4 regions of the Devosia sp. YIM 151766 genome follow, and region 2 is predicted to be linked to each of the others. Evidence: predicted binding sites of a transcription regulator. Region 2 holds the regulator's gene; each other region holds the start of a gene.
The links. The regulator LexA, encoded in region 2, represses DNA repair genes until DNA is damaged. The targets are predictions, from matches to a motif close to TGTTCNNNNTGTGTTCNG.

Region 1 (3,114 bases), 1.1 Mb from region 2:
GGGCCCATGGCCCCGGTATCCAGCCCCTCGTCCATCCGCATCACCACGATGCCGGTCTGCTTGTCGCCGGCCATGATCGCCCGCTGGATCGGGGCCGCGCCGCGCCAGCGCGGCAGCAGCGAGCCATGCAGGTTGAGACAGCCATATTCTGGTGCTTCGAGGATCGGCTTGGGCAGGATCAGGCCATAGGCGACGACCACGGCGACCTCGGCGTTCAGCGAGGCAAATTGGGCCTGTTCGGCCTCGTCCTTCAGCGAACGCGGAGTGAAGACCGGAATGCCGAAGGCTTCCGCCGCCTCGTGCACCGGGCTCTTGCGCTCGTCCTGCCCGCGTCCGGCGGGTTTGGGCGCCCTGGTGTAAACGGCCAGCACGTCATGGCCGGCCGAAACGATCTCGGCCAGCGTGGGAACGGAAAATTCGGGCGTACCCATGAAGACGACGCGCATCTGAACGACCTCGGTTCGATAGGCTCACCATGAGGTCTACGCGAACGCAGCGCTCTCGAAAGACCTCGTCCTGAGCCTGTCGAAGGACGAGGTCGCAGGCACCAAATCTCAGCCGGCGGCGCGCTTGGCGGCCTTGTCGAATTTCTTGATCACCCGGTCGCGCTTCAGGCGGCTGAGGTAATCGATATAGAGTACGCCATCGAGGTGGTCGATCTCGTGCTGGATGCAGACAGCCAGCTTGCCATCGGCGTCCTTGACCACGTCCTTGCCGTCCAGGTCGGTATATTTCACCGTCACCTCGGCCGGGCGCTCGACCTCGTAGTAGAGTTCGGGAATGGAGAGGCAGCCTTCCTCGGTCACCTGCATCTGGTCGCCGAACTTGGTGATTTCGGGGTTGATCATCACCAGGGGAGCCGGGGGCTCGTCCTCGCCGGCCAGATCCATCACCACCATGCGCCGCATCACACCAAGCTGCGGCGCGGCCAGGCCGATGCCCGGCGCGTCATACATGGTGTCCAGCATGTCCTTGGCCAAGGTCTTGATCTCGTCATCGATCTCGATAATCGGGTCGGCGACGGCGCGCAGACGCGCATCGGGAATGATCAGAATGGGGCGGATGGCCATGGCAGAAAGTCCGGCGATGAAAGGATTGTCCCCGATATGGCGATTTCCGGCCCTTCGGTCAACAGCGCGCCGGTTCAATCCGACACCAACAAGAACATTTTGCGAACATCAGAATCGGGATAAGGTGGCGCCATGAGTGAATTCGATCGCATTCTCTTCGCCCTCGGCGATGTCCCGGTCAGCCTGGCCATGGCGCTGGCGGCGGCAGGCATTGTCCTGCTCGCTGTCATCATTGCCCTGCTTGTCGGTTCGGCCCGCGCCCATAGCAGCCGGGCCGAGGCGGCGGCGCGCGAAGCGACGGACGGGCTGCGCGCCAATTTCCAGGAACAGATTGCCGGGCGCGACGCGCGCATTCGCGATCTGGAAGCGCAACTGGATCGCGAGCGCGACAAGAATAGCGGCCTTCAATCCGAACTGGCGGCCATGCGGACGCGGCTGGATGAACAGGCGCGGCAGAACGAGGCGAACCTGAAGCGGTTCACCGATGCCCGCCAGCAGATGACCGACGAATTCAAGGCCATTGCCGGCGACGTGCTGCGCTCACATAGCGAGACTTTCACCAAGCAGAATCGCGAACAGGTCGATGTGCTCCTGAAGCCATTGCAGGAAAAGATCGGCGAATTCCACAAGGGACTGATCGAGGATCGCTCGGCCATGGGCGAGCGCATTCGCGCTTTGGCGGAAAGCAACCTCAAGATCACCAATGAGGCGCAGAACCTGACCCGCGCCTTGAAGGGCTCCTCCCAGACCCAGGGCGCCTGGGGCGAAATGATCCTCTCCACCATCCTGGAGCAATCCGGCCTGCGCGAGGGCGAGCAATATGTCACCCAGAAGAGCCATAGCGGCGATGACGGCCAGCGCCTGCGCACCGATGTCGAAATCCGCATGCCCAATGGCGATGTGCTGGTGATCGATTCCAAGGTTTCGCTCACCGCCTTCGAGGCCTTCGTCAACAGCGAGGACGATTTCCGCGAGCAGCATTTGCGGGCCCATATCGCCTCGGTGCGCACCCATATCACCACTCTGGGCGACAAGACCTATCACCGCGCCGCCAAGTCGAGCCTCGATTACGTGATGATGTTCGTGCCCATCGAATCCGCCCTGGCGACGGCCATCCAGAACGATGCCAAACTCGTCGAATTCGGCATGAGCAAGGGCGTCATGCTGACCACGCCGACCACGCTGATGACCGTGCTGCGCACCGTGCGCAATGTCTGGGATATCGAGAAACGGCACCAGAACGCCGAGGAAATCGCCGAGCGGGCGGGTGCGCTATTCGACAAGGTTTCGGGGTTTCTCTCCAGCATGGATCAGGTCGGCGACGCCATCGACAAGAGCCAGCGGGCCTATGCCAAGGCTAGGGATCAATTGACCAATGGCCGCGGCAATGTCGTGCGCCAGGTCGAGATGCTGCGCGAGCTCGGGGCCAAGTCCGCCAAGCCTTTGCCGGCCGGATGGGACGGCGGCAGCGACGAGAAACCGGCGCTGTTTCTGGTGGGCGATGAGCCGGGCGACCTCAACTAGACAAGCTGTGATCGAACCGGCTTCGTTCTCAAGCGTTTGGCTTTTGTACAAGCGCATGAAGGGAGACGATCATGGTTCAGCAACACGACCATCCTGGAAGCCTGGTGCCGCAGGAAACCAATTTCGACAATGCGGACAATCCGGGCATTGCCCAGCCCTATAGTCAGATCGAAATCGAAGACCTGCTCTATGGCAGTGACCGGCCCGTCGCCGACCGTCTTGAGCGCCTGAGAGAGATTCGCGCCGAGGCCTCCATTCGTGAAAGCGGCGATTTCGGCGGCCAGGACCCGGCCTCCATGCTGGACGAACTCGACCGCGCGATCGAGGAATTACAGCGCGATATCAATAACATGGATGAAACCGGCGACGCCGCCGCCATCATGTCCGCCGATCCCGCCGACCATCTCGATACGCTCTCGCCCGACGATGTCGATGCCCGTACGGCACTGATCGGTGAGGATGAATTCTACGAGGAGGAGGAAGATGGCCCGGTTGACGACGACAATATCTGGCAGGGCAG
Region 2 (3,114 bases):
ACAAGCGGGGCCGGTTTTATATGAAGGCTACCCCGGCGAGGCTGAACCTCGAAAAAAAGGGTGCGCAAAGGGTGAGGTCGTCGCCCCGCCGGGGTGACAGGCCAGCGTTCCATCTTCCTTGCCTATACCGGCATTCCTGCCCGTATTGATCGACTGGGTGAGACGCCGGCGCTGCTGCCGCACGACTCTGCCTGGACGAACGATTCAGCCGCCGCCCGAGCGATCCGCAGCCCGGCTTATGGGTCTGCGACAAGAAAAATGGCGTCAGATATGGGCGACCCCATATCACCTGCCATCGCCCCCCGACCACTCGTCATGACCGCGCCTCAGGGAACGATGGGGCAAGGATAGGGGATAGCGAGAGGAGAGAGGATAAGTTGGAGGAGGAGGCGGAAGCGGCTTCCTTCGCACTTGCAAGCAGGGAGGCGCTATCCGCGGGGAAGGAGAGGGGACTGCAGGGCAGGATCGCCTTTCTCAACCGGCGTCATTCTGGCGACAGCGGGAACCTCTGCTGACAAAACGGAGGCCCCCGCTTTCGCGGGGGTGACCCTAGGAAAAATGCGGGATCAGCGCGCGAAATGGACTGCGCCAATCGCCGCTCGTCACCCTCGCGCTTGATACGAGGGGGCTGGAGGTGCCGCAAGAGCCCTCGCGTCGCGCGCGAGGGTGACGAACTGGGAAGGGGCCCGCACTATAGGCATTGCCGTCCTCCAGTGCCTGCGCTTGGTGTGCGCAAGCGGCTACCCAAGGATAAGATGTGGCTTTGGGGCCTGATTGGGGATGTCTGTCGGAGAGAAGGGGGACTGCAGGGCAGGATCGCCTTTCTCAACCACGGCGTCCTTCCCGCGACAGCGGGAACCTCTGTTAAGAAAACCGAGGCCCCCGCTTTCGCGGGGGTGACACTGGGAAAAATGCGAGATCAGCGCGCGAAATGGACTGTGGGCCAATCACCGTTCATCACCCTCGCGCTTGACGCGAGGGGGTTGTGTTTGTGGGGGTGCCGCAAGAGCCCTCGCGTCGAGCGCGAGGGTGACGGACTGGGAAGGGGGTGCCACCACCCGCTCGGCGATAACCTGCCTCAAGGGTCCGCGCTCGGTTGTGTGCACGACCGCGGGCAGGGGAGAGGCGCAGGAGCCGATGGCTCGTGGACCCAGAGGCCGCTAATATTTCCGCAGCAGCCCGACCAGCCGGCCCTGCACCTGTACCCGGTCCGGCGGGAAAATGCGGGTTTCGTAAGCCGGATTGGCCGCTTCCAGCGCGATGGTATTGCCCTTGCGGCGCAGGCGCTTGAGCGTGGCCTCCTCCTCATCCACCAGCGCGACGATGATCTCGCCGGTCGAAGCGGTATCCTGCTTCTTGATGAGCACGGTGTCGCCGTCGAAAATGCCGGCATCGATCATGGAATCGCCGCGGACCTCGAGGGCGTAATGCTCCCCCGCGCCCAGCATTTCAGGCGGGACGGCGATGGTGTGCGAATGGGTCTGGATGGCCTCGATGGGCGTACCGGCGGCGATCCGGCCCATGACCGGAATGGAAACCGGACGAGCATAATCCTCCCCCGCGCCACCCCGCGCCGGCGGCGCTGCAACCTTGCCCAGAAGGCCTTCGATCACTGCGGGCTCGAAGCGCGCCTTGCGGCCGCCCAGCGACGGATTCATCGAATCGGGGAGCTTGATCACTTCCAGCGCCCGGGCCCGGTTCGGCAGCCGGCGGATGAAGCCACGCTCCTCCAGCGCGGTGATCAGCCGGTGGATGCCGGACTTGGAGGCAAGATCGAGGGCGTCCTTCATTTCATCGAAGGAGGGCGGGATACCGCTTTCCTTCATCCGTTCATGGATGAACATCAGCAGTTCGTGTTGTTTGCGTGTCAGCATTGGCCCCAAACCCCAGAATCGGAACATAGACGGAACGACTATACGTGTTCCAGTTATGTTCTGCAACATCCCCGCTCAGGCGCTACAAACCGCTAGAATGCGTCGATGGGAAGCGCCGCGACCATCGCCCCCTCCTGCTCCCCGGGATCGTGTTCGGGCTGAATGATGAGCATGTCGGCATAGGCCAGCGAGGAGGTATGGCCGCTATCGGTCTGGGAGACCGGCATTATTTGCGGTCCCGTCCCGGTCTGGCGCAGGCGGGCGCGCATGAAATGGCGGCGGGCCGAATTGGGCGGCGTCGGTCCGGCAAGCGGCAGGCGCCAATGCTCGGGCTCCCGATAGCCCAGCCAGGCCCGCAAAGCCGGCTTGATGAAGACGATGGCGGTCACCATGGCCGAAACCGGATTTCCCGGCAGTCCGAAAACCAGGGTTTTGCCGTGCGTGCCGAACATCAGCGGCTTGCCCGGCCGCATGTTTATGCGCCAGAAATCCAGCGTCACCCCCAGCGATTTCAGTGCGTCCTGAACCAGGTCGTGCTCGCCCACCGAGGCGCCACCGGTGGTTATGAGAATGTCGGGCCCCGCGTCGAAGGCATCGGCCAGGCTCTGGCGGAGCCGGCCGGCATCATCCCCGATAATGCCGTGATCGGTGATCGTCTCGGCATAAGGCGCCAGCATGGCGGCGAGGCCGACGCTGTTCGAGGCCACGATCTGGTCGGGGCCGAGCGGCGTTCCGGGGAGAACCAGTTCGTCACCTGTGGCCACGAGGCCGATGCGCGGCCGCCGCGCCACGGTGAGGCCGGCCTGATTGGCCGCCGCGGCAACGGCGATCTGCATGGGCGTCAGGCGCGATCCGGCCTCGATCAAGATATCGCCCGTGGCGAAATCGTGGCCTTTCGGCCTGACGCTGTGACCCGGCCGGGCCGGGGCGGTGAAACGCACGGTATCGCCGTCCCGCACCGCCTCTTCCTGCATGATCACCGTATCGGCGCCGGGCGGTACCGGGGCGCCGGTGAAGATGCGGACGGCTTCGCCCGCCCCGACCGCACCGGCGAAACCGGCGCCGGCCTGCGACATGCCGATAACGCGCAGATTTGCCGCGGACGTCACATCGGCGGCACGCATGGCATAGCCATCCATGGCGCTGGCAGCGAAGGGCGGCTGGTCATGCGCGGCGATGAGCGGTGCGGCGAGAACCCGGCCGACGGCCTCGGCCAGCGCCACCTCTTCCGGGGTGACCG
Region 3 (3,114 bases), 870 kb from region 2:
CTCAGGGTGACATGGCCGGCGACCACCGCCCAGACCGGGGTATATTGGCTGACAAAGGTCAAGGCCCACATCACCGCCGACACCATGATCACACCGGGAACCAGCAATGGGCGGGGTCCGACGCGGTCATAGAGGCGGCCGACAATGGGCCCCATCACGCCCATGAGCAGCCCGCCCGGCAGCAGGATCATGCCGGTCTGCAAAGTGTCGAGGCCGAGCACGTTCTGGGTGTAGATGGGCAAAAGGATCGAACTGCCCAGCAGGGCGACCATGGCGATGGCCATGGTGATCAGCGCCAGCGTATAATTGCGGTGCTGCAAGGTGCGCAGGTCGAGCAGGGCCTTGTCCTCGCTCTGCAATTGCAATTGCCGCCAGATGAAGATGGCCATGGAAACGACGCCGACGACAAGCGGCAGCCAGCTCGGAATGGCCGAGCCAGGCTCGGCGCTCTCGCCCAGGCTGGACAGGCCATAGACGAGGCCGCCAAAGGCCAGCGCCGAGACGATCACCGATAAAACGTCGAGCGGCGCATAGCGCGGATTGGAGACGTTGCGGATGCGCGTCGCTCCCAGAAGCAGCGCCCCGGCGGCAATCGGCAGGGTGAAGTAGAACATGAAGCGCCAGTCGAAATGGGCCAGTATGAAACCGCCGATGGTCGGGCCGATGGCCGGGGCCACCGCCATGACGATCGAGATATTGCCCATGGTCTTGCCGCGCCCTTCCGGCGGCACCAGCGTCATCACCGTGGTCATGAGCAGCGGCATCATGATGGCCGTGCCGGTGGCCTGGATCACCCGGCCGAAGATCAGCATTTCCAGGCCCGGTGCCAGGGCGCAGACCAGCGTGCCCAGGGTGAAGATCGACATGGCCAGCATGTAGATCGGCCTTGTATTAATGCGCTGCAGCAGGAAACCGGTGATCGGGATCACGATGGCCATGGTCAGCAGGAATGCCGTGGTCAGCCATTGCGCGGCGCCCGCCGTGACCCCCAGATCGTTCATCAGGTGCGGGATAGCCACGCTCATGATGGTCTCATTGAGGAAGACCACGAAGGTCGACACCAGCAGGATGGCGATCACCAGCCGGTTCCGCGCCGCATTGTCGGAGGAGTGCGGCGCACTCTCGGGGGAAGCGTCCATTGTGGTTTCCATTGTCATTCCGTATCCCTTGGGAAGCGTTGGTGTCGGGCATGCGACGGAGAGACCCGTCCGGTTTCGACAGCTCTCTCCAAAAATCCTGCGACATGCCGTGTCAGTAGCGACGCCCGCTCTTCGCGCAGACCGGCCAGGGTCATGCGAGCGAAAGCGAACCAGTCATGCGGAACGGAACGGCGGGCCGAGGGGCGGCTTCTCTACGCAGATAATCGCGTCCCGTCCAGTCTTGTAATGCATAAGAGCCCTGCCGATATCAGCACTGAGGCGCCGGCGTCCGCAGTCAATGTTCTTGTTATGTTCTCATTGTGCTGCTAGGTTCGGAACAGGCCGGTACAGACGATTCTGCCCCGGCATTGCAGCCGGAGACATGAGAATGGCGCTTTACCAGGCCCCCTCCTTCGAAGCCCTGGAACGCTTGAGCCGCAGCCGCGACGCCGATCTGGCGCGGCGCGAACTGGTGCAGCCGGAGCGCATTCGCGGGCGCGGCGCCCAGTCCAACCGCTCCGGGCGCTTCGAGGTGCATCAGCGCGACAGCTTCGATGACGGCTGGGGCAGCGTCGAGCCGCTGCCCGTGTTCGAGACCGTCGAACATATCGAGCGTGCCAAGAGCATCATCACCTCCAACGACAGTCCCGATATCGGCTTCGAGCGCTCGATCAACGCCTATCGCGGCTGCGAGCATGGCTGCTCCTATTGCTTTGCCCGGCCATCCCACGCCTATCTCGGTCACTCGCCCGGCGTGGATTTCGAGCGCGACATCTATATCAAGACCAATGCGGTGGAGACGCTGCGGGCCGAGCTGGCGGCGAAGAATTACCGGCCCAAGCCCATCGCCATGGGCACCAATACCGATCCCTATCAACCGGCCGAGCGCCAGCACAAGCTGACAAGGGGCATTCTCGAAGTGATGCTGGAGACCAGGCATCCGGTGATGATCACCACCAAATCGGCGCTGATCGTGCGCGATCTCGACCTGCTGAGCGAACTGGCCAATCTGGGCCTGGTCAAGGTGGCGCTCTCGGTCACCTCGATGGACCATAAGCTCAGCCGCAAGATGGAGCCGCGCGCTTCCTCCCCCGCCCGCCGCCTGGAGGCCATAAGGCTATTGTCGGAAGCCGGGGTGCCGACTTCCATCTTCGCCTCGCCGATGATCCCCGCCATCAACGACATGGAGCTGGAACGCATTCTCGACGCCGGCAAGGCGCAGGGCGCGCTCAGCGCCCAGATGATCCTGCTGCGCCTGCCCGGCGAAGTGCGCGACGTGTTCCGCGAATGGCTGCTCCGGCATTTTCCCGACCGGGTGCGCCATGTGCTGTCGCTGGTGCGGGATACGCGCGGCGGCAAGGATTACGATTCGCGCTGGGGCGTACGCATGACCGGCGAAGGCCCCTATGCCGTCCTGCTGCGCCAGCGCTTCGAAAAGGCCCGCGACCGCTATGGGCTGAACGCCAAGCTGCCCGGGCTGCGCACCAACCTCTTCGAGGCCCCGAAGCTGGAAACCAGGCAGATGAGCCTGTTCTAGCGCTGTCTTACCCCACCCGCTGATCGCCCTATTATCGCTCGTCAGCGGACCAACGCACCGCTCGTCACCCTCGGGCTTGACCCGAGGGTTCTTCTCTCTCCCATGGATTGCCGAGACAGCCCGGCAATGACGGCCGAATCCCCCGCTTCCCGGCCGTGATTTCCCTGAAAACCTGAAATGCCCTAAAAAGGCGCCGACATTGCGGAGGCACAATGCCGGCATCGCCGTTCGAACTTTCGGCCCTCAGGGACATCATCATCGTCCGTTTTCCTGCGCTGGAAAACGCATCCTTCCGCCTGCTGTCCGAAGGCTGGGACAGCGTCGCCGTGGATGTCGATGACCGGATCATCTTCAAGTTTCCGCGGCACGAACGGGGCGAAGCCGCGCTGCGCCGCGAGGTGAGCATTCTCGGGCTGGTGGGCGCCAAGGTCGACATGC
Region 4 (3,114 bases), 110 kb from region 2:
GGTGAAGGACAAGAGCGCCGATATTGCGGTGCTGCGCACCATGGGCGCGACGCGCGGCTCGATCATGCGCATCTTCTCGATCACCGGCACCGCCATCGGCTTTATCGGTACGCTGGTCGGCTTCGTGCTGGGCCTGATCGTGGCGTCGAATGCAGAGGCCATCCGCGCATCGATCTCCAACCTGCTCGGCGTGACCCTGTTTCCGCCGGAAGTCTTCTTCCTGTCCTCGCTGCCCAGCCGTGTCGATCCGGTGGAAGTGACCGTCGTGGTGTGCATGGCCCTTGGCCTTTCTTTCCTCGCCACGCTCTATCCCGCCTGGCGCGCCGCGCAATATGATCCGGTGGAGGCCCTGCGCTATGAATAAGCCGCATCTGCGCCTTTCCGGCGTGCATCGCCATTACGGCGAAGGCGAGCGCATGGTCCGCGTGCTCGAAGCCGCCGATCTTGTCGTGGACAGCGGCGAGATGGTGGCGCTGGTCGCGCCATCGGGCGCCGGCAAATCGACCCTGCTGCATCTCTGCGGCCTGCTGGAATCGCCGCAATCGGGCGAGATCGAGATCGTCGGCCAGCCCACCAGCCGGATGGGCGACCGGGCGCGAACGCAATTGCGGCGCTCGACGGTGGGCTATGTCTATCAATTCCACCATTTGCTGCCCGAATTCACCGCGCTCGAAAACGTGGTCATGCCGCAATTGATCGCCGGCCGCTCGCAGAAGGACGCGGAGGGCCGGGCCATGGACCTGCTCGATCTGCTCGGCGTGGCCCCGCGCGCCGAGCATCGTCCGGCCGAACTCTCCGGCGGCGAGCAGCAGCGTATCGCCATTGCCCGCGCCGCCGCGAACCATCCGCGCGTCATCCTCGCCGATGAACCGACCGGCAATCTCGACCCCGAAACCAGCGACCGCGTTTTCGAGGCCCTGAAAGATCTCATCCGCAATGAAGGCGCCGCCGCCCTGATCGCCACCCACAATTACGACCTTGCCCGACGGGCGGACCGGATCGTGACGATCAAGAACGGGTTGGTGGTTCCGCATACGCTGTAGGGCGGGCCAGCCGTCACGGCGTTTCCGCACCGTTTGATTCTTGGCGGCTACGTTCGTCACCCTCGCGCTTGACGCGAGGGTTCTTTTTTGTGGACCTGCGACAAGAGCCCTCGCGTCACGATCCGGTAAAGAGGCGATAGCCCGGCTCAAGACGGGCGAGGCACAGGAATCTCTGATTCCGCCAAAGCGGAAAGCTCCTAACGATTTCCTAACCAGTTAACCTCTGTCCCCGGTTTCACCGATGTTCCTGTATGGACGAGAACAAATATCGAACATATAAGAACAATACGGAAACACAGGAGATAGAGATGCTCGATTTCGTCAAGGACTTCGCCGCTTTCGTTACCTTGGGTGTGTTCACCATCGGCTCGCTGGCCTGGATGGATATCCTGACCAAGCTGGTGTGATGGCTGTGGATTGAGCGCTGTGTGGTTTGACCTTGCGAGGCCGGTGCCACAGAGTCCGCCAAGGAGATGCATATGCGCGGCCCCGGCTTCATTCACCTGCACGTTCATTCGGCTTTCTCGCTCCTCGAAGGAGCGTTGCAGCTGGAAACCATTCTCAAGCTCGCCGCCGAGGACGGGCAGCCGGCGCTCGGCATAGCCGATACCAACAATCTTTTCGGTGCGCTGGAATTCTCCGAAAAGGCCACCAAGAAGGGCATCCAGCCGCTGATCGGGGTCGAGCTCGCCGTGGATTTCGCCGCGGCGGAGGAACGGCTGAGCGAGCGCGGGCATCTGGCCTGGGCCGGCAAGTCCAGCATCGTGCTGATGGCGCAATCGGAGGAAGGGTTTTCCAACCTCTCGCAGCTCGTCTCCCGCGCCTATCTTGAAGGCGAGGATGGCCTGGCGCGGGCCCGGCTGGATTGGCTGACCCGCGATAGCCTGTCGGGCATCATTTGTCTTTCCGGCGGTCCCGAAGGGGCCATCGACATGGCCTTCGCCCATGGCCAGGACGCCAATGCCGTCCGCCGCCTTGATCTATTGGCCGATCGCTTCGGCGACCGCTTCTATATCGAATTGCAGCGCCATGGCCGCCCGCTGGAAGCCGCTGTCGAGCCGCGCCTCATCGATTATGCCTATCGCAAGGGCATTCCGCTGGTGGCCACCAACGAACCATTCTTCAAGTCCGAGAAGGAGTTCGAGGCGCATGACGCCTTGCTGGCCATTGCCGGCGGCTCGGTGCTGGCCCAGACCGAGCGGCGCAAGCTCGGCGACCAGTATTTCTTCAAGACCCGCGCCCAGATGGCGGAGCTGTTCTCCGACCTGCCCGAGGCGCTGGATTCGACGGTGGAGATCGCCCGCCGCGTGGCCTATCGCCCGCGCACCAGGGACCCGATCCTGCCCAAATTCGCCGCCGGATCGCATGACAGCGAAGAGGCCGTGGTGGCGGCGGAAGCGGCCGAACTGCGCCGGATCGCCGTCGAGGGCCTGGACAAGCGGCTGGAAGTCACCGGCATCGCCCCGGGCAAGACCGAGGCCGAATATCGCGAGCGGCTAGATTTCGAGCTGAACATCATCGAAAGGATGAAGTTTCCGGGCTATTTCCTCATCGTGGCCGACTTCATCCAATGGGCCAAGGGCCACGATATCCCGGTGGGGCCGGGACGCGGCTCGGGCGCCGGGTCGCTCGTCGCCTATGCCACCACCATCACCGACCTCGATCCGCTGCGCTATAATCTGCTGTTCGAACGCTTCCTCAATCCCGAGCGCGTTTCGATGCCGGACTTCGACATCGACTTCTGCCAGGACCGGCGCGAAGAAGTCATCGACTATGTGCAGGACAAATACGGCTCGAGCCAGGTCGCCCAGATCATCACCTTTGGTACGCTGCAGGCCCGCGCCGTGCTGCGCGATGTGGGGCGGGTATTGCAGATGCCCTATGGGCAGGTCGACCGCATCTGCAAGCTGGTGCCCGCCAATCCGGCCGATCCGTGGTCGATCGAGCGGACCATGAAGGAAGTGCCGCAATTCAAACAGATGGCGGACGAGGACGAAACGGTCGGCCAATTGGTGGAGATCGGCAAGGCACTGGAAGGGCTCTATCGCCACGCTTCCACCCACGCCGCCGG

Region 1: the regulator LexA is predicted to act here: its motif matches at 1,161-1,178, upstream of O9Z70_RS02045 (DNA recombination protein RmuC).
Region 3: the regulator LexA is predicted to act here: its motif matches at 1,439-1,456, upstream of O9Z70_RS02935 (PA0069 family radical SAM protein).
Region 4: the regulator LexA is predicted to act here: its motif matches at 1,301-1,318, upstream of dnaE (DNA polymerase III subunit alpha).

The regions. Positions count from the first base shown of each region.
Region 1 is NZ_CP127251.1:424,732-427,845, forward strand. It holds gene fmt (methionyl-tRNA formyltransferase) at 1-446, opposite strand, end outside; gene def (peptide deformylase) at 555-1,070, opposite strand; gene O9Z70_RS02045 (DNA recombination protein RmuC) at 1,203-2,594, shown strand; gene O9Z70_RS02050 (hypothetical protein) at 2,666-3,114, shown strand, end outside.
Region 2 is NZ_CP127251.1:1,485,416-1,488,529, forward strand. It holds gene lexA (transcriptional repressor LexA) at 1,161-1,874, opposite strand; gene O9Z70_RS07270 (molybdopterin molybdotransferase MoeA) at 1,967-3,114, opposite strand, start outside.
Region 3 is NZ_CP127251.1:610,665-613,778, reverse strand. It holds gene O9Z70_RS02940 (MDR family MFS transporter) at 1-1,139, opposite strand, end outside; gene O9Z70_RS02935 (PA0069 family radical SAM protein) at 1,528-2,676, shown strand; gene O9Z70_RS02930 (phosphotransferase family protein) at 2,889-3,114, shown strand, end outside.
Region 4 is NZ_CP127251.1:1,598,582-1,601,695, reverse strand. It holds gene O9Z70_RS07805 (ABC transporter permease) at 1-364, shown strand, start outside; gene O9Z70_RS07800 (ABC transporter ATP-binding protein) at 357-1,043, shown strand; gene dnaE (DNA polymerase III subunit alpha) at 1,523-3,114, shown strand, end outside.